DNA from 2 places in the Streptomyces sp. NPDC059582 genome. Region 2 is predicted to be linked to the other one. Evidence: riboswitches for the same ligand, from Rfam matches in the RefSeq annotation. Region 2 holds a riboswitch; the other holds the start of a gene.
The links. Region 2 has a riboswitch for glycine ahead of gcvP (aminomethyl-transferring glycine dehydrogenase). Riboswitches for the same ligand answer to the same signal wherever they lie in the genome.

Region 1: it holds a riboswitch for glycine, as region 2 does, so the genes downstream of both, gcvT (glycine cleavage system aminomethyltransferase GcvT) here and gcvP (aminomethyl-transferring glycine dehydrogenase) in region 2, are expected to answer to the same signal.

What each region holds. Positions count from the first base shown of each region.
Region 1 covers NZ_JBHWCC010000028.1:29,603-40,760, reverse strand. The annotation lists gene ACFV0T_RS23440 (ABC transporter substrate-binding protein) at 1-714, opposite strand, end outside; gene ACFV0T_RS23435 (ABC transporter permease) at 785-1,792, opposite strand; gene ACFV0T_RS23430 (enhanced serine sensitivity protein SseB C-terminal domain-containing protein) at 2,118-2,918, opposite strand; gene ACFV0T_RS23425 (enhanced serine sensitivity protein SseB) at 3,053-3,856, opposite strand; gene ACFV0T_RS23420 (AAA family ATPase) at 4,431-5,102, opposite strand; glycine riboswitch at 5,274-5,376, shown strand; gene gcvT (glycine cleavage system aminomethyltransferase GcvT) at 5,557-6,675, shown strand; gene gcvH (glycine cleavage system protein GcvH) at 6,785-7,162, shown strand; gene glyA (serine hydroxymethyltransferase) at 7,177-8,442, shown strand; gene ACFV0T_RS23400 (L-serine ammonia-lyase) at 8,528-9,895, shown strand; gene ACFV0T_RS23395 (acyltransferase family protein) at 10,002-11,158, opposite strand, start outside.
Region 2 covers NZ_JBHWCC010000077.1:12,110-23,267, reverse strand. The annotation lists gene ACFV0T_RS38915 (DNA polymerase IV) at 1-966, shown strand, start outside; gene ACFV0T_RS38910 (PRC-barrel domain-containing protein) at 1,320-1,691, opposite strand; glycine riboswitch at 1,806-1,904, shown strand; gene gcvP (aminomethyl-transferring glycine dehydrogenase) at 2,086-4,971, shown strand; gene ACFV0T_RS38900 (ABC transporter ATP-binding protein) at 5,067-6,158, opposite strand; gene ACFV0T_RS38895 (ABC transporter permease) at 6,328-7,185, opposite strand; gene modA (molybdate ABC transporter substrate-binding protein) at 7,182-8,009, opposite strand; gene ACFV0T_RS38885 (molybdopterin-dependent oxidoreductase) at 8,218-8,706, shown strand; partial or broken gene ACFV0T_RS38880 (helix-turn-helix domain-containing protein) at 8,759-9,007, shown strand; gene ACFV0T_RS38875 (LysR substrate-binding domain-containing protein) at 9,134-10,078, shown strand; gene ACFV0T_RS38870 (NAD-dependent formate dehydrogenase) at 10,183-11,158, shown strand, end outside.

The DNA of each region.
Region 1 (11,158 bases), on a different contig from region 2:
CTTGGACTTGGTGTCCTTGTCCTGGCGGACCGGCGAGGCCGAGACCAGGGCCAGCATCTCCTCGAAGTCCGAGTTGGCCTTCGGCAGGTGGAAGACGATGGTCTTGTCGTCCGGCGTGTCGATCGCCTTCAGGCCCAGCTTGTCCTTGGCCGTGTCCTTGTAGGGACCCTTGTACTCGCTCTTCGGGTCGAGGACGTCCTTCAGGTACACCGGACCGCCGGACAGCACGTCCTGAGCCCACACGCGCTCGATGCCGTACTTGATGTCCTTGGAGGTGATCGCCTGACCGTCCTCCCACTTCACGCCGTCGCGGAGCGTGTAGGTGTAGGTCTTGCCGGCGTCGGTGACCTTGGCGAGACCCGTGGCGAGGTCCGGAGTGACCTCGGCGCCGGCCTTGCCCGCCTCCGTCTTGTTCGTGACGAGCTGGCGGCTGTAGTAGCGCGCGAAGTTCCACATGAAGCCGTAGTAGCCACGCGTGGTGTCCCACGAGTCGGCGTCCTGGGCGCCGCCGAACTTCAGCTCGCCGCCCTTCTTGGCCAGGGAAGCCTGAGCGACCTTGTTGTTCGCGGCGTCATAACCGGGGGCGCCGTTGCTCGAACCGCTGTTGTCGTCAGTGCCACCACCGCCGCACGCCGCCGTGGTCAGCAGCGCCGCCGCCGCGGCGACAGCGGCCAAGGCCTGCTTACGCCGCCCTGAGGTGCGTTGGGTAGTCACGATCTCGGATCCTCCGGATTTGATGAGAGACCCCGTGTACAAGCACGGGACGCTTGGGGTACGGCGCGGGTCAGCGGGAGCCCTTGGGGTCCAGCGCGTCACGCACGCCGTCGCCGAAGAGGTTGAAGGCAAGAACGGTGATGAAGATCGCCACGCCGGGAACGACCATGTACATGGGGTCCGAGTCGTAGTAATCGATCGCGTTCGAGAGCATCTGGCCCCAGGAGGCCGTGGGCGGCTTGACGCCCACGCCCAGGAAGCTGAGCGCCGCCTCGGTGAGGATGTTGGTGGGGATCATCATCGTCGTGTACACGATGATGGGCGCGACCAGGTTCGGCAGCAGTTCCTTGAACAGGATGTAGAACTGGCCGGCGCCCAGCGACCGGGCGGCCTCGACGTACTCGCGCTCACGCAGCGAGAGCGTCTGACCGCGCACCACGCGTCCGATGTAGGGCCAACCGAAGAAGCCGATGACCAGGATCATCACGAAGACACGCACGCCGGTGCCGTGCAGGCCCAGCATGTCGTTCGGCATGACGGAGACCAGCGCGATGATGAACAGGAGCTGGGGGAAGGCCAGCAGGCCGTCCATGACCCGGCTGATGAGGGAGTCGACCCAGCCGCCGAAGAATCCGGCGAGGATGCCCAGGAAGGTACCGAGGATCACGGCCACGACGGCGGACAGGAAGCCCACCAGCAGCGAGATCTGGGCGCCGTAGAGGATGCGGGCGAAGATGTCGCGGCCGTTGACCGGCTCGACGCCCAGCAGGTGGTCGCCGCTCATGCCGCCGAGGGACCCCGTGGGGGTGCCGAACAGCGGGTCGATCAGGTTCTCGTGATAGGCGTCGGGGTCCTGCCCGACCAGGCTGCTGATCACGGGTGCGAGCAGGGCTATCACGATGAGGGCCAGCACCACGATGCCGCCCGTCAGAGCCAGCTTGTCCCGCTTGAGGCGCTCCCAGGCGATCCGGCCGAGGGAACGGCCCTGTACGGCCTTCGCGCCGGCGCTGACAACCGCCGCTTCTTCGGCCGGGCTCGGGGCCGCATCCGCGGTCGGCTCGTGCAATGGTGCCGTCATCTGGCAGGGACCCCTCTCAACCGGCGGTAGCCGGCCCACACTTGCCGCGGTAGCGGCGTGATCAGTCCGTCGTACTCATATGCAGGGGATAAACCCCCTGCTTCCGGAGTCTTCAACGCTTTGGCGATCTGGAGCCAGACTTGACGGGGAATGGATGCGTAAACGTGATGCTGTCCGGAGGGTTTCGTTATCCGGACAGCGGGTATCGGAGGTCGGACGCTGATGTTCTATGACATTTCGGACATAGCGTGCTTTTCTGCACGGTTCTACGCGCGAAGACGAGCTTCGGTCGCGCGATCGATCGGCAGGGGGACTTGACTCCCCGTCAGTACCTGCCGGTGGCGGGCGGGTAGCCGTATCCGGCCGCCGGAGCCTGGAGCGGGGCCGCCGCGTGGGCCTCGCGGTCGTAGAACGGGCGGGCGTTGGCCCGCATCCACATCACGACCGGGTCGTGCTCGTCGGACATCGCCACCGTCGACACCGGCAGCCCGTCCGGCACCGCGCCGATGGACTGCTGCATCATCCCGCGCACGGAGTCGACGGCGGGCGGCGAGGTGTCGTAGACGTCGAGGCCGATGGCGAGGTACGGCGCCCCGAGCGTGGGCTGCACCCAGGCGCGGCGCAGCGTGCGGACGGCCGGGGTGCGGTGGGCGTTCTGCGCGAGCAGGGCGTAGAACTGGGGGATCTCGATCCCGGGCTCGGACAGCCGCAGCGGGCCGGCCGGCTGACGCTCCAGGCCCGTGGCGATCCGGCGCAGGTCGAGCCAGGGGATGCCGAGCCCGCCGCCGGGAGCGTGCGGATTCAGCCAGAGGCCGAAGTGGTCGGGGTAGAGGGTGCGGGCCACGTCGAGGCCGTCCACCACCTCGTACGAACGGTTCCAGCCGCTGGCCGAGAGCTCCTGGGCGGAGGTCACACAGGGGGCGTAGCCGAAGCCTTCGACCTCCATGTTCCCGTACTGGGCGTCGGGGGAACCGGCCTGGCCGTGCCACAGCAGCATCCAGACCTGGCCGGAGGACGGGGTCGCGAGCGCACGCAGGAGCGCCTCGTAGGCGTCGTAACGCCCGGGCGTGACCTGGCGCAGCGTGTGCTCGACCTGCCCGGTCGCGGCAGTGCCGCTCGCGCTCACCCTTTACCGCCCCTTCGAGAAACGTCGCCGTGGATATGAAACCACCTTAGGCGTCTCAGCCGACAACAGCCGCCCAGGAGTTCGGGGGTTGTTCCGCGTCGGCGAAGACGGATGGCTCGTGGTCGGGCACGCGGTCAGTGACCGCGCTGGTAGAACGGGCGGACCCGCTCCCGCATCCAGTCCGTCACCGGGTCCTCCACCACGTCCAGGAGGACGAGGTTCACCGGCCACCGCACGGCGACCCTGGCGAGGGCCCGGCCCAGCGCGTCCATCGGCAGGACGCGCAGGTCGCCCTCCCAGTGGGCCAGTTCGACGCCGACGAACAGGACGGGGTCCCCGGTCTCGATGGCGGCCAGGCAGCGGCGGGCGGTGAGCACGACGCCGGTGTCGGCGAACTCGGCCGAGGCCGCGGCGAGGAAGTCCACCGGGTCGTCCTGCCAGTCCGGCTCGAACAGCCGCACCCGGCCGCCGCTCGCGAAGCCGTCCAGCGGGGTACGCCCGCTGCGGCACAGCTCCGCCACCGCGGTCGGCGGCAGCGGGATGCCCACCACGCCGTCCGGGTTCACGGCGATGCCGACCTGCGGCGGCAGACCGCGGGCGAAGTCCACGGCAGGCGCGACGGTGTACGGCATGTGCGAGCCGACGACCTGCCGGAACTGTTCCTCGGAGCTGAAGACCGGCACGTACACCTGGCCTTCGATCTCCAGCGTGGGCAGGTCGAGCGGGCCGCTGTGCGGGCCTCCGCCGTTGGGCAGCGGCACCCAGACGAAGCTGCGGCCGAGCACCTCGACGATCCGTCCGCCGGCCGTCGGGACGCCGAGGGAGGCGGAAAGCACCTCCTCCAGCTCGTTGCCGGGCCATCCGCCGTGCGGATGGGGGTGCGTCTGTGCGGGGAAGCCCGCGGAAAAGTCCGCGGGAAGATCCGCCGGGAAGTCCATCTCTCTACCGCCTGCTGGGAACCTGCTGTGGCTCAAAAGGCTAACGGGTGCGGGCCTCCGTGCAATCGTCCCGCAGACCGATCCGCGACGGCCCCGCGAGCCGCTCCGTCGCGCCGTGCCCGCGGACCGCGCCGCCTGGCCGTCGCCGTGGCCGGCCTTTGGCCCATCGGTCCGCCGATCCGACCGCCCCTTGGCCCACCGATCCGCCGAGTTGAGCACCCCTCGGCCCACCCACCCACCGATCCGACCGCCCCTCGGCCCACCAATGCGTCGAGTTGAGCACCCCTCGGCCCACCCACCCACCGATCCGACCGCCCCTCGGCCCACCAATGCGTCGAGTTGAGCACCCCTCGGCCCACCCGCCCGCCGACCGGACCGTCCCTCGGCTCCTCCGCCCGTCGCCCCGACCGTGCCCCCTGCCCGTCCGTCCGTCGACCAGGCCCCCTCCACACATGGGCCTCTTCCCGGCACCCCGGCACGTCCGTCCGACCGCCCCCTCCGGCGCATCCACCCGTCGGCCCGGTGGGCCGGCCCCCTCGCCCGCCCACCCCGTCGCCCTTCCCTCCCTCCGCGCTCAGGCCGCGAAGTCGATCCGGCCCAGTACGTCCGCCGCGTCCCGGTCCAGGAGCAGCGCCGAGCCGCAGCCCGGGGGCAGGTCGCCCTTCTCGACGGCGCGCAGCAGACGGGCGGCGGCGCGGCGGTGGCGCAGGAAGGCGTAGCGCGAGACGCCGCGGCCCCGGTCGCGCTGGCCCTCCAGAGCCGTGCTCGGGGTGACGTCGAGCAGCAGCAGGTGCAGGGTGCCGCCCCGGCGGCGGGCTTCGCGGGCCAGCCAGTCGCGCACCCAGGCCTGGGTGCCGCAGTCGTGCACGACGACGCCCCGGCCGGTGCGCACGGCGCGGCGCAGTCCGGCGTAGTGGGCGAGGCGGACGAGCGGGCGGTAGCAGGCGTACGGCAGGAAGCGGGGCGCGCGGGCGTCCCAGCGGTCGCGGGTGTCCTGGGAGTCGACGCGGATGCCCCGCGCCGCGCGCCGCATCAGCGTGGACTTGCCGCTGCCGGGCAGGCCGGTGATCACGACCAGGTCGCGGGGACCGAAGACCAGGCCGTGCGGGCTGTGCCCGGAGCGCTCGCGCAAGTCGCGGACGACCGGCGCGGGCAGTGGCGCGCGCGCCTCGGCGACCGGGGCCGCGGGCTGCTTGGGCAGTGCGGCGGCCGTACTGGCGTACGCCGTGATCCTGTTCACCGTCATCGTCCTCCCCTGGGGTCAGGTAAGTCCTTTCCCCGCCAAGCGTAAAGAGAAGGTAATGCGTGATGTCCGGCGTTTTCGTGCGCGTACCGCCACAAGCCGGTTACAGATGCGGCCCTGCCCTCGGCGGACGAGGCGTGCAATGATGTCCGCGCCAACTGCATACCGGCCGCTTGAATCCGCGCGGGAGAGTCCCCAGCAGCAGTGCTGCGCCGGGGCGCCGAAGGAGCAAGTCCCTCCCTTGAATCTCTCAGGCCCCAGTTACCGCGCGGGCGAGGCACATCTGAAAAGCGGGCCGCTGCGACAGTGGCTCCACCCAAGGTGCAAGTCGTGACCACGCGTGGTCACGACGAACCTCTCAGGTTCCGATGACAGATGGGGAGGAACGACCTCGCCCTCCCCCATGCTCGGTTCTGCCGCGCAGGGGACCCCCATCGCCCTGGGAGACGACCGTCCGATGAGCAGTACCCCACTCCGTCACACCGCGCTGGATGCCGTACACCGCTCGCTCGGCGCGACGATGACCGACTTCGCCGGCTGGGACATGCCCCTGCGCTACGGCTCCGAGCGGGACGAGCACAACGCGGTGCGGACCAGGGCCGGTCTGTTCGACCTGTCGCACATGGGCGAGATCACGGTCACCGGACCGCAGGCCGCGGACCTGCTGAACCACGCCCTGGTCGGCAACATCGGCTCCGTCGGCGTCGGCCGCGCGCGCTACACCATGATCTGCCAGGCGGACGGCGGCATCCTCGACGACCTGATCGTCTACCGGCTCGGTGAGACGGAGTACATGGTCGTCGCCAACGCCTCCAACGCGCAGACCGTGCTCGACGCGCTCGTGGAGCGGTCCGCCGGCTTCGACGCCGAGGTCCGCGACGACCGCGACGCCTACGCCCTGATCGCCGTCCAGGGCCCCGAGTCCCCCGGCATCCTGAAGTCCCTCACCGACGCCGACCTCGACGGCCTGAAGTACTACGCGGGCCTGCCCGGCACCGTCGCGGGCGTCCCCGCCCTCATCGCGCGCACCGGCTACACCGGCGAGGACGGCTTCGAGCTGTTCGTGGCCCCGGCCGACGCGGAGCGGGTGTGGCAGGCGCTCACCGAGGCGGGCGCGCCCGTCGGACTGATCGCGTGCGGTCTGTCCTGCCGGGACACGCTGCGCCTGGAGGCGGGCATGCCGCTGTACGGGCACGAGCTGACCACCTCCCTGACGCCCTTCGACGCCGGGCTCGGACGGGTCGTGAAGTTCGAGAAGGAGGGCGACTTCGTGGGCCGCGAGGCGCTGACGGAGGCCGCTTCCCGGGCCGAGGCGAAGCCCCCGCGCGTCCTCGTCGGCCTGGTCGCCGAGGGCCGCCGTGTCCCGCGCGCCGGGTACGCCGTCGTGGCCGGCGGCGAGGTGATCGGCGAGGTCACCTCCGGCGCCCCCTCGCCCACGCTGGGCAAGCCGATCGCCATGGCGTACGTCGACGCGGCGCACGCGGCGCCTGGCACCCGGGGCGTCGGCGTGGACATTCGCGGAACCCACGAGGCGTACGAGGTCGTGGCGCTCCCGTTCTACAAGCGCCAGAAGTAGACACTGAGCGCGGTCCTTGCGTGACACCGCGCACATTTCCGCTGCTCATCAGCGGTTCCGACCCTCCCCCATCCATCAGCACTCCCCCGCGTACAGGAGAATTCAGGCCATGAGCAACCCCCAGCAGCTGCGCTACAGCAAGGAGCACGAGTGGCTGTCGGGCGCCGAGGACGGCGTCTCGACGGTCGGCATCACGGAGCACGCGGCCAACGCGCTCGGCGATGTCGTCTTCGTTCAGCTCCCGGAGGTCGGTGACACGGTGACCGCGGGCGAGACCTGCGGCGAGCTGGAGTCGACCAAGTCGGTCAGCGACCTGTACTCCCCCGTCGACGGGGAGATCACCGAGGTCAACGAGGACGTGGTGAACGACCCGTCGCTGGTGAACTCGGCCCCCTTCGAGGGCGGCTGGCTGTTCAAGGTGCGCGTGACGGACGAGCCGGCCGACCTGCTCTCCGCCGACGAGTACACCGCCTTTTCCGCCGGCTGAGGAGTCACCCACCCATGTCGCTTCTGAACACCCCCCTGCACGAGCTCGACCCGGACGTCGCCGCCGCCGTCGACGCCGAGCTGCACCGTCAGCAGTCCACCCTGGAGATGATCGCCTCCGAGAACTTCGCGCCGGTCGCGGTCATGGAGGCGCAGGGCTCGGTCCTGACCAACAAGTACGCCGAGGGCTACCCGGGCCGCCGCTACTACGGTGGCTGCGAGCACGTCGACGTCGCCGAGCAGATCGCCATCGACCGGGTCAAGGAGCTGTTCGGCGCCGAGTACGCCAACGTGCAGCCCCACTCGGGCGCCTCCGCCAACCAGGCCGCGCTGTTCGCGCTGGCCCAGCCCGGCGACACCATCCTCGGCCTGGACCTGGCGCACGGCGGCCACCTGACCCACGGGATGCGGCTGAACTTCTCCGGCAAGCAGTTCGACGTGGTCGCGTACCACGTGGACGACTCCGGCCTGGTCGACATGGCCGAGGTGGAGCGGCTCGCCAAGGAGCACCGCCCGAAGGTGATCATCGCGGGCTGGTCGGCGTATCCGCGCCAGCTGGACTTCGCGGAGTTCCGCCGGATCGCCGACGAGGTCGAGGCCTATCTGTGGGTCGACATGGCGCACTTCGCGGGTCTGGTCGCGGCCGGCCTCCACCCGAACCCGGTGGAGCACGCGGACGTGGTCACCTCCACGACCCACAAGACGCTGGGCGGTCCCCGCGGCGGCATCATCCTGGCGAAGAAGGACTTCGCGAAGAAGCTGAACTCCTCGGTGTTCCCGGGCTTCCAGGGCGGCCCCCTGGAGCACGTGATCGCGGCCAAGGCGGTCTCCTTCAAGATCGCCGCCGGCGAGGACTTCAAGGAGCGCCAGCGCCGTACGGTGGACGGCGCGCGGATCCTCGCCGAGCGCCTGACCGCGCCGGACGCCCGCGAGGCCGGGGTGAACGTCCTGTCGGGCGGCACGGACGTGCACCTGATCCTGGTCGACCTGCGCGAGTCCGAGCTGGACGGCCAGCAGGCCGAGGACCGCCTCCACGAGGTCGGCATCACGGTCAACCGCAACGCCGTCCCGAACGACCCGCGGCCCCCGATGGTGACGTCGGGCCTGCGGATCGGCACGCCGGCCCTGGCCACCCGAGGCTTCACGGCCGAGGACTTCGCCGAGGTCGCGGACGTGATCGCACAGGCGCTCAAGCCGTCGTACGACGTCGAGTCGCTGAAGTCCCGGGTGAAGGCCCTGGCCGACAAGCACCCGCTGTACCCCACGCTGGGCAGCAAGTAGTACCGCCGTACGGGGCACCGCGCGCACACTGAGAGGTGAGCACGGTGCCCCACCCCTTGTTCCACCCCCGTTCTGAGGAGTCACCGTGGCCATCTCGGTCTTCGACCTGTTCTCGATCGGCATCGGCCCGTCCAGCTCCCACACGGTCGGCCCGATGCGCGCGGCGCGCATGTTCGCCCACAGGCTGCGCAACGAAAGCCTGCTGGACTCCGTCGCGTCCGTGCGCACGGAGCTGTACGGCTCCCTCGGCGCCACCGGCCACGGCCACGGCACCCCCAAGGCGGTGCTCCTCGGCCTGGAGGGCGACTCGCCGCGCACGGTGGACGTGGAGCGGGCCGACGATCGGGTGGAGAAGATCAAGGAGGCGGGACGGCTCCGGCTGCTCGGCGAGCACGAGATCCCGTTCTCCTTCGACGACGACCTGATACTGCACCGCCGCGAGACGCTCCCCTACCACGCGAACGGCATGACGCTGTGGGCGTACGACGACGCGGGGAAGGAGCTGCTGTCGAAGACGTACTACTCCGTCGGCGGCGGCTTCGTCGTCGACGAGGACGCGGTGGGCGCGGACCGCATCAAGCTGGACGACACGGTCCTCAAGTACCCCTTCCGCACGGGCGACGAGCTGCTGCGCCTGACGAAGGAGACGGGCCTGTCGATCTCCGCGCTGATGCTGGAGAACGAGCGCGCCTGGCGCACGGAGGAGGAGATCCGCTCCGGCCTGCTCGACATCTGGCGGGTGATGCAGGCGTGCGTGTCGCGTGGCATGTCCCGTGAGGGCATTCTGCCGGGCGGCCTGCGGGTGCGCCGCCGCGCCGCGGTGACGGCCCGCCAGCTGCGGGCCGACGGCGACGCGTTGGCCCACTCCATGGAGTGGATCACGCTCTACGCGATGGCGGTGAACGAGGAGAACGCGGCCGGCGGCCGCGTGGTGACCGCCCCCACGAACGGCGCCGCGGGCATCATCCCGGCGGTCCTGCACTACTACGTCAACTTCATCCCCGGCGCGGACGAGGAGGGCGTGGTCCGTTTCCTCCTCGCGGCCGGAGCCATCGGGATGCTCTTCAAGGAGAACGCCTCCATCTCCGGCGCCGAGGTCGGCTGCCAGGGCGAGGTCGGCTCCGCCTGCTCCATGGCCGCCGGCGCGCTCGCCGAGGTGCTGGGCGGCAGTCCCGAGCAGGTGGAGAACGCCGCCGAGATCGGCATGGAGCACAACCTCGGCCTGACCTGCGACCCCGTCGGCGGGCTCGTCCAGATCCCGTGCATCGAACGCAACGGCATGGCGGCGGTCAAGGCCGTCACGGCCGCCCGCATGGCCATGCGCGGCGACGGCTCCCACAAGGTCTCCCTCGACAAGGTCATCAAGACCATGAAGGAGACCGGCGCCGACATGTCCGTCAAGTACAAGGAGACGGCCCGGGGCGGGCTGGCGGTCAACATCATCGAGTGCTGAGGTCGAGCACCGGGATCGGGCGCTGAGCGGATGCCCCCCGCTCGGCGGCTCGCCCGGCTCGGCGGCTCGCCCGGCTCGGCGGCTCGCCCGGCTCAGCGGCGCCGGCTCAGTGGCTCGGCCGCCCCCCGACGGCATCGGTCAGGCGGTCGTCGAGGACGGGGGCGAGGGCCGCTGCGTACCCCTCGGACAGGTGGCTGTCGTCGCGGTAGGCGAGGATGTTCCCGACCAGCACCGGGCAGGCGCCGGTGTGGGTGCACAGCCAGGGCCGCGGGTCGATCAGCGCGGCGCCGGCCGACTTCGCCGCGGCCGTGACCGCCGCTCGCCGGACCGGATCCTGGACCGCCTCGGGCAGGTGGTTCGCGCACCGGGTCAGCCGCATCGGGTACAGCGCCGCGCAGTCGACCGCGTCCGACTTCGGCCAGGGGGTGTCGAGCAGCACGGCGATCCGGGCCCCCGAAGCGCCGAGGGCGTCGAAGGTGGTGCGGAACCCGTCGGTCCACTGCCGGCCGGGATCGGTCGTCGGGCGGACCGGGTCACCCGCCTCCGAGGAGGAGACGACCACCAGCGCGGGGCGCAGGGCCTTGATCCGCGCGATCGCCTTGTCGCGCCAGACGTCGCAGGACGCGTACGGCTCGCCCTGGTGGACGATGGTCACCGCGGCCGTCTTGCAGGACGCCTTCGTCAGCGAGACCAGCTTCCAGTGGTGTGCGCGCGCGAGCCGGTCGAGCGCGGGGAACCACTGGGCGGCGTGGGAATCGCCGAAGAGCACGACCACGTCGTGCGAGGCGGGGTCGCCGTAGACGCACGACGGTGTGCGTGTGCCGCCGTAGCTCGCGTGACAGCCGTCCCGGTAGATCGGGGACCGGACCGCCTTGATCTCGGTCAGGGCCGGTGCGAGATTGCTCGGCAGGCTCGTGCCGGACGTCTCCAGGAGCTGTTCCACGCGCTGTGCCGGGTCCGCCGCGCTCGCGAGTTCGTGCCGTACGTCCGGCGCCGCCCGGCCGGAGTCGATCGGCGGCGGCACGAGGGACGCCGTCAGGGCGATCACCGCGGTGCCCGCCGACAGGGCGGCCCCGAGCGCGAGCGCGCGGTTCGGCCGGCCACGGAACACGGTGTGGAAGCGTACGGGGTTCTCCACCAGGTGCAGGGTCGCCCAGGCCAGTGGCAGAGCGAGCAGGGCGAACGCCAGCGCCAGCCGGACCCCGCCGGTCCTGCCCACCGCCATGGGCCCGATGACGAGCAACGGCCAGTGCCACAGATACC
Region 2 (11,158 bases):
CGGGCGCTGCTCGGGCCGATGTCGGTGCGGACGCTGCCGGGCGTGGGGCCGGCCACCGGCGACCATCTGCGGCGGGCCGGGATCACCACGGTCGACGAGATCGCGGAGGCGGGCGAGGACGAGCTCGTACGGCTGCTGGGCAAGGCGCACGGGCACGCGCTGCACGCGATGGCGCTGGCACACGACGACCGGCCCGTGGTGGCCGAGCGGGAGACCAAGTCGGTGTCGGTCGAGGACACGTACGACGTGGACATCCACGATCGGCTCAGGGTGGGGCTCGAGGTGCAGCGGCTGGCCGACCGGTGTGTGGGACGGCTGCGCGGGGCCGGGCTGTCGGGGCGGACCATCGTGCTGAAGGTGCGGCGCTACGACTTCTCGACGCTGACCCGGTCGGAGACGCTGCGGGGGCCGACGGACGATCCGGCGGTCGTACGGGAGGCGGCGGCCCGGCTGCTGGACTCCGTGGACACGACGGGCGGGGTGCGGCTCCTGGGGGTGGGCGTGTCCGGGCTCGCCGACTACACGCAGGAGGACTTGTTCGCGCAGGCGGCCGGGGAGCTGGCGCGGCACGCGCCGGAGGAGAAGGCCGCCCAGGAGTCCGTGCCGGAGTCGCCGGAGCCGGTCGAGCGGCGCTGGCGGGCCGGGCATGACGTGCGGCACGCCGAGCACGGACATGGCTGGGTGCAGGGCAGCGGCCTCGGCCGGGTCACCGTCCGGTTCGAGACGCCCGACTCCGTACCTGGGCGGGTACGGACGTTCCGGATCGACGACCCGGATCTCGAACCGGCGGATCCGCTGCCACTGGTGCGGCGAAGACCGGACGAGGAGGGCGCTGTCGCGGCCGTGACAGAGGCAGTGGTGGTGACCACGGACGCCGGATCGGTCGTGCCCTCGGACGTGGCCCGGGACTCGGACGGTGGTGTCGCGGTGGAGCGGTCGGCCGGATCGGGGCAGGCGGGGGATTGACGGCGGAGCCGCGGCGCGGTCGGCCCGAAGCGGTCCGTCCGGGCGCGGGGTCCGACGCGGTTCAGCCGAACGCGTTGGGGCGGGTCCGAGGAGCTTGGGCCGGGAGTGGCCCGGCGGCCGCCTGCCTCGCGACCGCCGGATCGTCCGTGGGCCCGCGCGGCGTCTCCGACCGGGTCGCGGGGAGAAAGCGTTCCAGGGCTGCGTTGCGAGCAGCTTCCAGGACCACCGTGCCGTCGCCCGCGCCATGCGTCGACCCGGCAGCCGGGTGGTCGGGCGGCCGGGCGGTCGGGCGGCGGGATGGCGGGGCGTAGTACGACGGCGGTGTGGTGGGGGCAGTCGGGCGGGTGGTGGGGTCAGGCCTCGTCCGTGCCTGCCAGCTTGCCGAAGTCGTGGTCCGGGATCGGGGGAGGAGCGGCGATGTCGAGGCCATAGTGGTGGTAGAGCTGGAGCTCCTGCTCGGGCGAGAGGTGGCGCCCGACGCCGAAGTCCGGGGCGTCCTTGATCAGCGCTCGCTCGAAGGGGATGCGCAGGGCGCCCTCGACCAGTTCGCTGGGCTCGAGCGGGACGAAGGCGTCTCTCGAGAACAGGCCGGTACGTATGGCAGCCCACTCCGGCACGCCGGTCGCGTCGTCGAGGTAGACCTCGTCGATGGTTCCGATCTTGGTGCCGTTGCGGTCGAACGCCTTGCGGCCGATCAGGTTGCGCGGATCGATATCGGTCTGCACGGGCCCTCCTCCAGGTCGCAACTCATTCGTAAGCACTACAAAAGAGCACAATCAGGAAGGTGGCCACTCGAAGGATCCGCTGTTGACCGCGCTGGTACGCTGGCAGACGGCTGCCGACCCCGTGCGGGAGAGTCCTCCGAGCATCATCATCGGAGGCGCCGAAGGAGCAAATCCTCCCCGGAATCTCTCAGGCCCACGTACCGCACGGACGAGGTCACTCTGGAAAGCAGGGCGGGTGTCGTCGGACTCCCGCTCTCACCGACGGTGAAAGCCGGTATCCCCTTTGTGGGCGATCCGGTGAAGCTCTCAGGTTGAGATGACAGAGGGGGAGGCCGTCCGGGTACCTGCGCCTTGGTACCCCTCGCAGGTCGCGTCAGACCAGGAGGCCTCCGCAATGACCGCCCACCGCATTCCGCTCTCCGAGCTCGAACAGGGAATCCCGTTCGAGCAGCGCCACATCGGGCCCGACCAGGAGGCGCGGGCCAAGATGCTCGCGCAGGTCGGGTACGGCTCGTTGGACGAACTCACGGCAGCCGCGGTCCCGGATGTGATCAAGAACGCCGACGCGCTCGACCTGCCCGGCGCGCGCACCGAGGCCGAGGTGCTGGCCGAGCTGCGCTCCCTCGCGGACCGCAACGAGGTCCTCGGCTCGATGATCGGCCTCGGCTACTACGGCACCTTCACGCCGCCCGTCATCCTGCGCAACGTCATGGAGAACCCGGCCTGGTACACGGCGTACACGCCCTACCAGCCGGAGATCTCGCAGGGCCGGCTCGAGGCGCTGCTGAACTTCCAGACCATGGTCGCCGAGCTCACCGGCCTGCCGACGTCCGGCGCCTCGCTGCTCGACGAGGGCACGGCCGCCGCCGAGGCGATGGCGCTGTCCCTGCGCATGGGCAAGAACAAGAAGGGTCTGTTCCTGGTCGACGCGGACGCGCTGCCGCAGACCATCGCCGTGATCCAGACCCGCGCCGAGCCGACCGGCGTCGAGGTCGTCGTCGCCGACCTCAGCGACGGTATTCCGGCCGAGATCGCCGAGCGCGAGATCAACGGCGTACTCGTCCAGTACCCCGGCGCCTCCGGAGCCGTGCGCGACATCAAGCCGGTCGTCGACCGGGCGCACGAGCTGGGCGCGCTCGTCACCGTCGCCGCCGACCTGCTCGCGCTGACGCTGCTGACCTCGCCGGGCGAACTCGGCGCGGACATCGCGGTCGGCACCACCCAGCGCTTCGGTGTGCCGATGGGCTTCGGCGGACCGCACGCCGGTTACATGGCCGTACGCGAGAAGTTCGCGCGCAGCCTGCCCGGGCGGCTCGTGGGCGTGTCCGTCGACGCCGACGGGAACCGGGCCTACCGCCTCGCCCTCCAGACCCGTGAGCAGCACATCCGCCGGGAGAAGGCGACCAGCAACATCTGCACCGCGCAGGTGCTGCTCGCCGTGATGGCCGGCATGTACGCCGTCTACCACGGGCCCGAGGGCCTGAAGGCCGTCGCCCGGCGCACCCACCGCTACGCCACGCTCCTCGCCGCGGGTCTCACCGCGGGCGGGGTCGAGATCGTGCACGGCGCCTTCTTCGACACGCTCACCGCGCGGGTGCCGGGCCGGGCCGCCGCGACCGTGGCCGCGGCGCGCGAGCACGGCGTGAACCTGTACCTCGTCGACGCCGACCACGTCTCCCTCGCCTGCGACGAGACCACCACGCGGGCACAGCTCGCCGCCGTGTGGACGGCCTTCGGTGTCGAGTGCGACATCGAGGCGCTGGACGAGACCACCGAGGACACCCTGCCGGCCGCGCTGCTGCGTACCGACACGTACCTGACGCACCCGGTCTTCCACCAGCACCGCTCCGAGACCGCGATGCTGCGCTACCTGCGCCGGCTGTCCGACCGCGACTACGCGCTCGACCGCGGCATGATCCCGCTGGGCTCCTGCACCATGAAGCTCAACGCGACCACCGAGATGGAGCCGGTCACCTGGCCCGAGTTCGGCCAGCTGCATCCCTTCGCGCCCGCCGAGCAGGCGCAGGGCTACCTCACGCTCATCCGTGAGCTGGAGGATCGGCTCGCCGAGGTCACCGGCTACGACAAGGTCTCCCTCCAGCCCAACGCCGGTTCGCAGGGCGAGCTGGCCGGTCTGCTCGCCGTACGCGGGTACCACCGGGCCAACGGGGACGAGCAGCGGACCGTCTGTCTGATCCCCTCCTCCGCGCACGGCACCAACGCCGCCAGCGCCGTCATGGCCGGTATGAAGGTCGTCGTGGTGAAGACCGCCGGGGACGGCGAGATCGACGTCGACGACCTGCGGGCGAAGATCGAGCAGTACCGCGACGAGCTGTCGGTGCTGATGATCACGTACCCGTCCACGCACGGCGTCTTCGAGGAGCACGTCGCCGACATCTGCGCGCAGGTGCACGAGGCGGGCGGCCAGGTCTACGTCGACGGGGCCAACCTCAACGCACTCGTCGGCCTCGCCAAGCCGGGCCACTTCGGCGGCGACGTCTCGCACCTGAACCTGCACAAGACGTTCTGCATCCCGCACGGCGGCGGCGGACCCGGCGTCGGCCCGGTGGCCGTACGGTCGCACCTGGCGCCGTACCTGCCGAACCACCCGATGCAGCCCGCGGCCGGTCCCGAGACCGGGGTCGGCCCGATCTCGGCGGCTCCGTGGGGTTCGGCCGGCATCCTGCCCATCTCGTGGGCCTACGTCCGTCTCATGGGCGGCGAAGGGCTCAAGCGGGCCACGCAGGTGGCGGTGCTCTCGGCCAACTACATCGCCAAGCGGCTCGAACCGCACTTCCCCGTGCTGTACACGGGCCCGGGCGGCCTGGTCGCCCACGAGTGCATCATCGACCTGCGCCCGCTCACCAAGGCGACCGGCGTGAGCGTCGACGACGTCGCCAAGCGGCTCATCGACTACGGCTTCCACGCGCCGACGATGTCGTTCCCGGTGGCCGGGACGCTGATGATCGAGCCGACCGAGTCCGAGGACCTGATCGAGCTCGACCGGTTCTGCGAGGCGATGATCGCCATCCGTACGGAGATCGAGAAGGTCGGTGCCGACCACTGGCCGGCCGACGACAACCCGCTGCGCAACGCCCCGCACACCGCGGCCGCGCTCGGCGGGGAGTGGAAGCACGCCTACAGCCGCGAGGAGGCCGTCTTCCCGGCCGGAGTCTCGGCCGCCGACAAGTACTGGCCGCCGGTGCGCCGTATCGACCAGGCCTTCGGTGACCGGAACCTGGTCTGCTCGTGCCCGCCGCTGGACGCGTACGAGGACTGAGCGCCGCGTCGGGCGCCGCGCCGGGAGTCCGGTGCGGCGCCCGCGGTCCGTCCTGGCCGGTCGTGCCGTTCCCCGCACTCCTTCGCCGGACCGGTTCAGGCGGGGTAGGCGTGCGTCTGGGTCGCCTTCACCGTCGCCCAGACGGGTGCGCCGGGGCGCAGGTCGAGTTCGGCGGCGGCCACCGTGGTCAGGTCCGCGGCGAGTGGGAGTTCGCCGGTGAGGTCGGCACGGATCTGGTCGCCGTGGGTCTCCAGACCCGCGACCTCACAGCGCCAGAGGTTGCGGGCGCTGGAGCCGGTGGGGCGGCTCCCGTGCAGGGTGACCGCGCTCGGCGGGAAGGCCACGAAGACCGAGCCCGACAGGATCTCGGTGGTGGTGACGGCGGGGCCGGCGTCGAGGCGGACCGTGTGCCCGTCGGCCCGCCCCTGGTACAGGTTCAGGCCGACCAGCCGCGCGATGTAGTCCGTGCGCGGGTGGCGGGCGATGTCGGACGGGGTGCCCTCCTGGACGACGCTCCCGTGCTCCACGACGACGAGTCGGTCGGCCAGCACCATGGCGTCCAGCGGGTCGTGGGTGACCAGCACGGCGACCGCCTCGAACTCGGCCAGATGACGCCGGAGCCGGGCCCGTACCTCCAGCCGGGTGCGGGCGTCCAGCGCGGCGAGGGGTTCGTCGAGGAGCAGCAGCCGCGGGTGGGTGGCCAGAGCGCGGGCCAGGGCGACGCGCTGGGCCTGACCGCCCGACAGCCGGCGGGGCTTGGCGCCGGTGTGGTCGGCCAGGCCCATCCGGTCCAGCCACTCGGCGGCCTGCGCACGGGCTTCTGCCTTGGAAGCGCCGTGGCAGCGCGGGCCGAACGCCACGTTGTCCAGCGCCGTCAGGTGCGGGAAGAGCAGGTAGTCCTGGAAGACCACGCCGACCGGGCGGGACTCGGGAGGCGTACGGTCCAGCGAGACGCCGTCGAGTCGTAGATGGCCGTCCGAGAGCGGGACGAGGCCGGCGAGGGCGCGCAGGGCCGTGGTCTTGCCGGCGCCGTTCGGGCCGAGCAGGGCGACGACGTCCCCGGGAGCCGCGGTCAGAGCGACGTCGAGGCGGAAGGTGTCGCGGTCCACGACGAGACGGGCGTCGAGGCCCTGGCCGTGAGCGCCCGCGGCGGCGGGGGCGGCTTTGGTGGCGCCGAGGTCGGTCATGAAGGAATCGTCCGGCATGGTCGGGGACAGGGACAGGGACAGGGACAGGGACAGAGCTGACAGTGCTGTTCGTGGCGAGCTGGGCGCCGTGGCCTGCGGGTCCGGTCGGCTGGTTCGGGGCCGGTCCGGCCAACTCGTCCGTGGGCCGCCCGGTCGGCCTGTGGCGGCGTCATGACGCCGTCATCCAACGGTCCCGCAGTCCCGCCAGTACCGCGATCGACACGGCCAGCAGCACCAGACTGAGGGCGATCGCCGCCTCGGGGTCGCTCTGAAGGGCGAGGTAGACGGCGAGGGGCATGGTCTGGGTGCGGCCCGGGAAGTTGCCCGCGAAGGTGATCGTCGCGCCGAACTCGCCGAGTGCGCGGGCCCAGGCCAGCACGGCGCCCGCCGCGATGCCCGGGGCGATCAGCGGTAGGGTGACCCGGCGGAACGCGGTGAAGCGGGAGGCGCCCAGTGTGGTGGCCGCCTCCTCGTAGCGGGGGTCGGCGGCCCGCAGGGTGCCCTCGACGCTGATGACGAGGAACGGCATCGCCACGAACGTCTCCGCGATGACGACGCCCGCCGTGGTGAACGGCAGGGTGATCCCGAACCAGGCGTCCAGCCACTTCCCGACGACCCCGTTGCGGCCGAGGGCGAGCAGCAGCGCCACACCGCCGACCACCGGCGGCAGCACGAGCGGCAGGGTCACCAGGGCACGCACGAAGCCCCGGCCGGGGAAGTCCGCACGGGCCAGCACCCAGGCCAGCGGGACGCCGATGACCAGGCTCACCGCGGTCGCCGCCGTGGCGCAGACCAGGGACAGCTGGAGGGCCTGCCAGACCTCGGTGCTGGTCAGCTGCTCGGGCATACCGCTCCAGGGCGCCCGGACGAGCAGCGCGAGCATCGGCAGCAGCAGGAAGGCGAGGCCCACGAGAGCGGGCACCAGCAGGGGCAGGGGGACGCCTCGGCTCGCCCGCCGGACACGGCCGCGTCGCGGACGGCCCTCGATGATGTCGCCCGCGGCGTCGGCCTTGTCGGTCGGGGTCACGGCTTGAGGAACCCGGCCTCGGTCAGCACCTGCTGGCCCTCGGCGGACCGCACCAGCGCCACGAACGCCTTGGCGGCCTCGGCGTTGGGGGCGCTCTTGAGGAGGGTGATCGGGTAGTCGTTGACGGCGTCGGCGGACTCGGGGAACTCCACGCCCTCCACCTTGTCACCCGCCGCGTGCACATCGGTCTTGTAGACGACCGCGGCGTCGGCCTCCTTCAGCTCGACCTTCGTCAGGGCGCTCTTGACGTCCTGCTCGTAGGAGACCGGGGTGAGCTCGAGGTCGCCGGCCTCCAGGGCCTTCTGGGCAGCGGCGCCGCACGGCACCGTCTTGTCGCACAGCACGACCTTCAGGCCGGACTTGGTGAGGTCCTTCAGAGAAGCGATCTTGTCGGGGTTGCCCGGCAAGGTGGCGATCTCCAGCTGGTTGCGCACGAACGTGGCGGGCGTGCCGGAGGCGTCTCCCGCGTCCGTCACGATCTTCATGGTCTTGGGGCTGGCGGCGGCGAACACGTCGGCCGGGGCGCCGCCGGTGATGCTCGCGGCGAGGGTGTCGCTGCCACCGAAGTTGAAGGTGACCTTCGTCCCCGGGTGCTCCTTCTCGAACTCCTTGCCCAGGGCCGTGAAGCTCTCCTTCAGAGAGGCCGCGGCGAACACGGTCACCGCGCCGGAAAGCTTCGGGGAGGAGGACGCCGACGCCGAGGTGTCGGACTTGGCGGACGAGTCCGGGTCGGAGGACGAGCAGGCGCTGAGAGCCAGCAACGCGGCGGCCCCCGCACCGGCCATCTGCAGGGTGCGGCGGGTCCGGCGTGCGGGACGGGTCATCACGGGTCTACTCCCTCTGCTGCTTCACGTGAGGGCCCGTAGGACCCCTCGTCGGCCCCTGACGGACCGTTCGGCGATGATACTGCCGCACTTGCGAGGTGTAAGTCTCCTGTTGCATCGCATGATCTGCGACGATCCAGGGTTCGGGTGGGCATGTGCGTTTGTACGGGGCTGTCGTCCGGGTACGTCATCCGGGAGGAGGTGGCACGTGACGCTCGCGGAGCTGTCCCTGACCGGCGACCTGGCCCGTCCGACCCGCCTGACCGTGCCGGACCTGCTCGGCCGGCGCCAGCACCGGGTGCGGGTCACCTTCGAGTGCGCCACCAGCGGTGTACAGCGCCACTGGTTCACCGGACCGCGGCTGTACGACGTGCTGTCCGACGCGGGGCCCGGTTTCGATCCGGTACGGCGCAAGGACCGGCTGCGCTTCCTGGTCGCCGTCACCGGCGCGGACGGACACCATGCCCTGCTGTCCTGGGCCGAGATCGACCCCGACTTCGCCGGTGCCCCCGTGCTGCTCGCGGTGAGCATCGACGACACCCCCCTCGACCGTGCCGGACCCCAACTCGTGCTGCCGCAGGACCGCTGCGGGGCCCGGCACATCAGCGGGATCAGGGCGATCCGGGTCGACGGGGCGTACGACTGCCGGCCGCCCGTGCCGACCACACCCGGTCTCGGGTCAGCGGCGGCTCCGTGAACCGCACGCCCGTCGCGTTCCGCAGGGCGTTGGCCGGGGCGGGGCGACCGGGGTGAAGGAGCTCTCGCCCGCCGATGTCCGCACCGCCTACAGCCGGACCGTCCCGGTGCCGCTGCTCGACACCGAAAACACCGCGGTCGCCGTACTGTTGCAGCCGCTGGTGACGTTTCCGGCCTGCGACGGATCCTGGGCGCGCACGGCGGAGGCGCTGCACCTGCACGTCGACACCGTGCACTACCGCATCGGGCGCATCGAGCACTTCACCGGCCGTGCCCTGTCCCGCCTGTACGGCCGCCTGGACCTGCGGGCGGCGCCGCTCTGCCGCACCCCCGCCCGGGTGCGGTCCGCACCCGCGCACAACAAAGGACCAAAGGACCAAAGGACCAAAGGACCAAAGCGCCAGGACGCGAAGGCACGGAGGCCGCGCATGCTGCTGCGTCAGCTGGAGTACCTCGTCGCGCTCGCGCGCGAGCGCCACTTCGCGCGGGCGGCCGCCGCCTGTCATGTCTCGCAGCCCTCGCTGTCCGCGGCGATCCGCCGTCTGGAACACGAACTGGGCGTGCCTGTGGTGCGGCGCGGGCGGCGGTACGAGGGACTGACCCCGGAGGGGGAGCTCGTCCTGGCCTGGGCGCACCGCATCCTCGCCGAGCGCGACGCCCTGCACCAGGAACTGTCGGTGCTGCGCGGCGGACTGACCGGCACGCTGCGCCTCGGGGTCGTGCCCACCGCGCTGCCCGTCGCCTCCCTGCTGACCACACCGTTCTGCGACCGGCATCCACTCGCCCGGGTCGCCCTTCAGTCGCTGTCCTCGGCCGACATCACGCACGGGCTCGGCGAGTTCGAACTGGACGCGGCGATGACGTACCTGGAGGACGACACGCTGCGCAACGTGCGCCGTCTGCCGCTCTACGAGGAGCGGTACGTGCTGCTCACGCCCGTCGGCGGCGAATTGGGCGAGGCCCGCACGGCCCGCTGGTCGCAGGCCGCCGCCCTGCCGCTGTGTCTGCTCGATCCGCGGATGCGCAACCGGCGGATCATCGACGAGTGCTTCGCCGCCGACGGGGCGGTGGCCGCGCCGGCGATCGAGTCGGACAGCGTCGCCGGGCTGTACGCGCATCTGCCCGGTGGCCGTTGGTCCAGCGTGATATCGCACGCGTGGCTGCACATGTTCGGCGTGCCGGACGGTATGCGGGTGGTGCCGCTGGTGGGGCCCGCGCACGGACCGCGGGTCGGGCTGGTCGTCGCCCGCAGCGAACCCCAGTCGGTCCTGGCGGACGCGCTGGTGGCGGTGGCGCGGGGGGCCGGAGTCCGGGACGCGCTGGACGAACTGCTGCACAGCTACCTGGGCGGGTCCGGCGGGCGGAGCGGTTGATAGAAGCGGGCTATCTCGGCATAGCAACGTTCGTTTTGACCTGGGCGAATCACCCCGAGGATCGTGAAGGGCACGTTCCCGAAACGGAGTTGAGGAGCCGCGACATGGCCAAGGTGCTCTGTGTCCTGTACGACGACCCCACCGACGGATACCCGACCTCGTACGCCCGTGACGATCTGCCCGCGATCGACCACTACCCGGGCGGCCAGACCACCCCGACCCCCGAGGCGGTCGACTTCACCCCGGGCCACCTCCTCGGCAGCGTCTCCGGCGAACTCGGCCTGCGCGGTTTCCTGGAGGCCGCCGGCCACACCCTCGTCGTCACCTCCGACAAGGACGGCGACGGTTCGGTCTTCGACCGGGAGCTCGTGGACGCCGACGTGGTGATCTCGCAGCCCTTCTGGCCGGCGTACCTGACCGCCGAGCGCATGGCCGCCGCCAAGAACCTCAAGCTGGCGATCACCGCGGGCATCGGCTCCGACCACGTCGACCTCGACGCGGCGATCACCCACGGGGTGACGGTCGCCGAGGTGACGTACTGCAACAGCATCAGCGTCGCCGAGCACGTGGTGATGATGACGCTGTCCCTCGTCCGCAACTACCTGCCCTCCCACCAGGTCGTGCTCGACGGCGGCTGGAACATCGCGGACTGCGTGGCCCGTTCGTACGACCTGGAGGGGATGCACGTTGGCACGGTGGCCGCCGGGCGGATCGGCCTCGCGGTGCTGCGCCGGCTCGCGCCGTTCGACGTACGGCTGCACTACACCGACCGGCACCGGCTGCCGCGGGCCGTGGAGGAGGAACTGGGGCTGACCTTCCACGAGAGCACCGAGGACATGGTGCCGCACTGTGATGTGGTCACGGTCAACGCGCCTCTGCACCCGGAGACGGAGGGGCTGTTCGGCGACAAGCTGCTCGGCTCGATGAAGCGCGGCGCCTACCTCATCAACACCGCGCGGGCGCTGATCGTGGACCGGGACGCCGTCGACCGGGCGCTGCGCAGCGGTCAGCTGGCGGGTTACGCGGGCGACGTCTGGTTCCCGCAGCCCGCTCCCGCCGACCACCCCTGGCGCACCATGC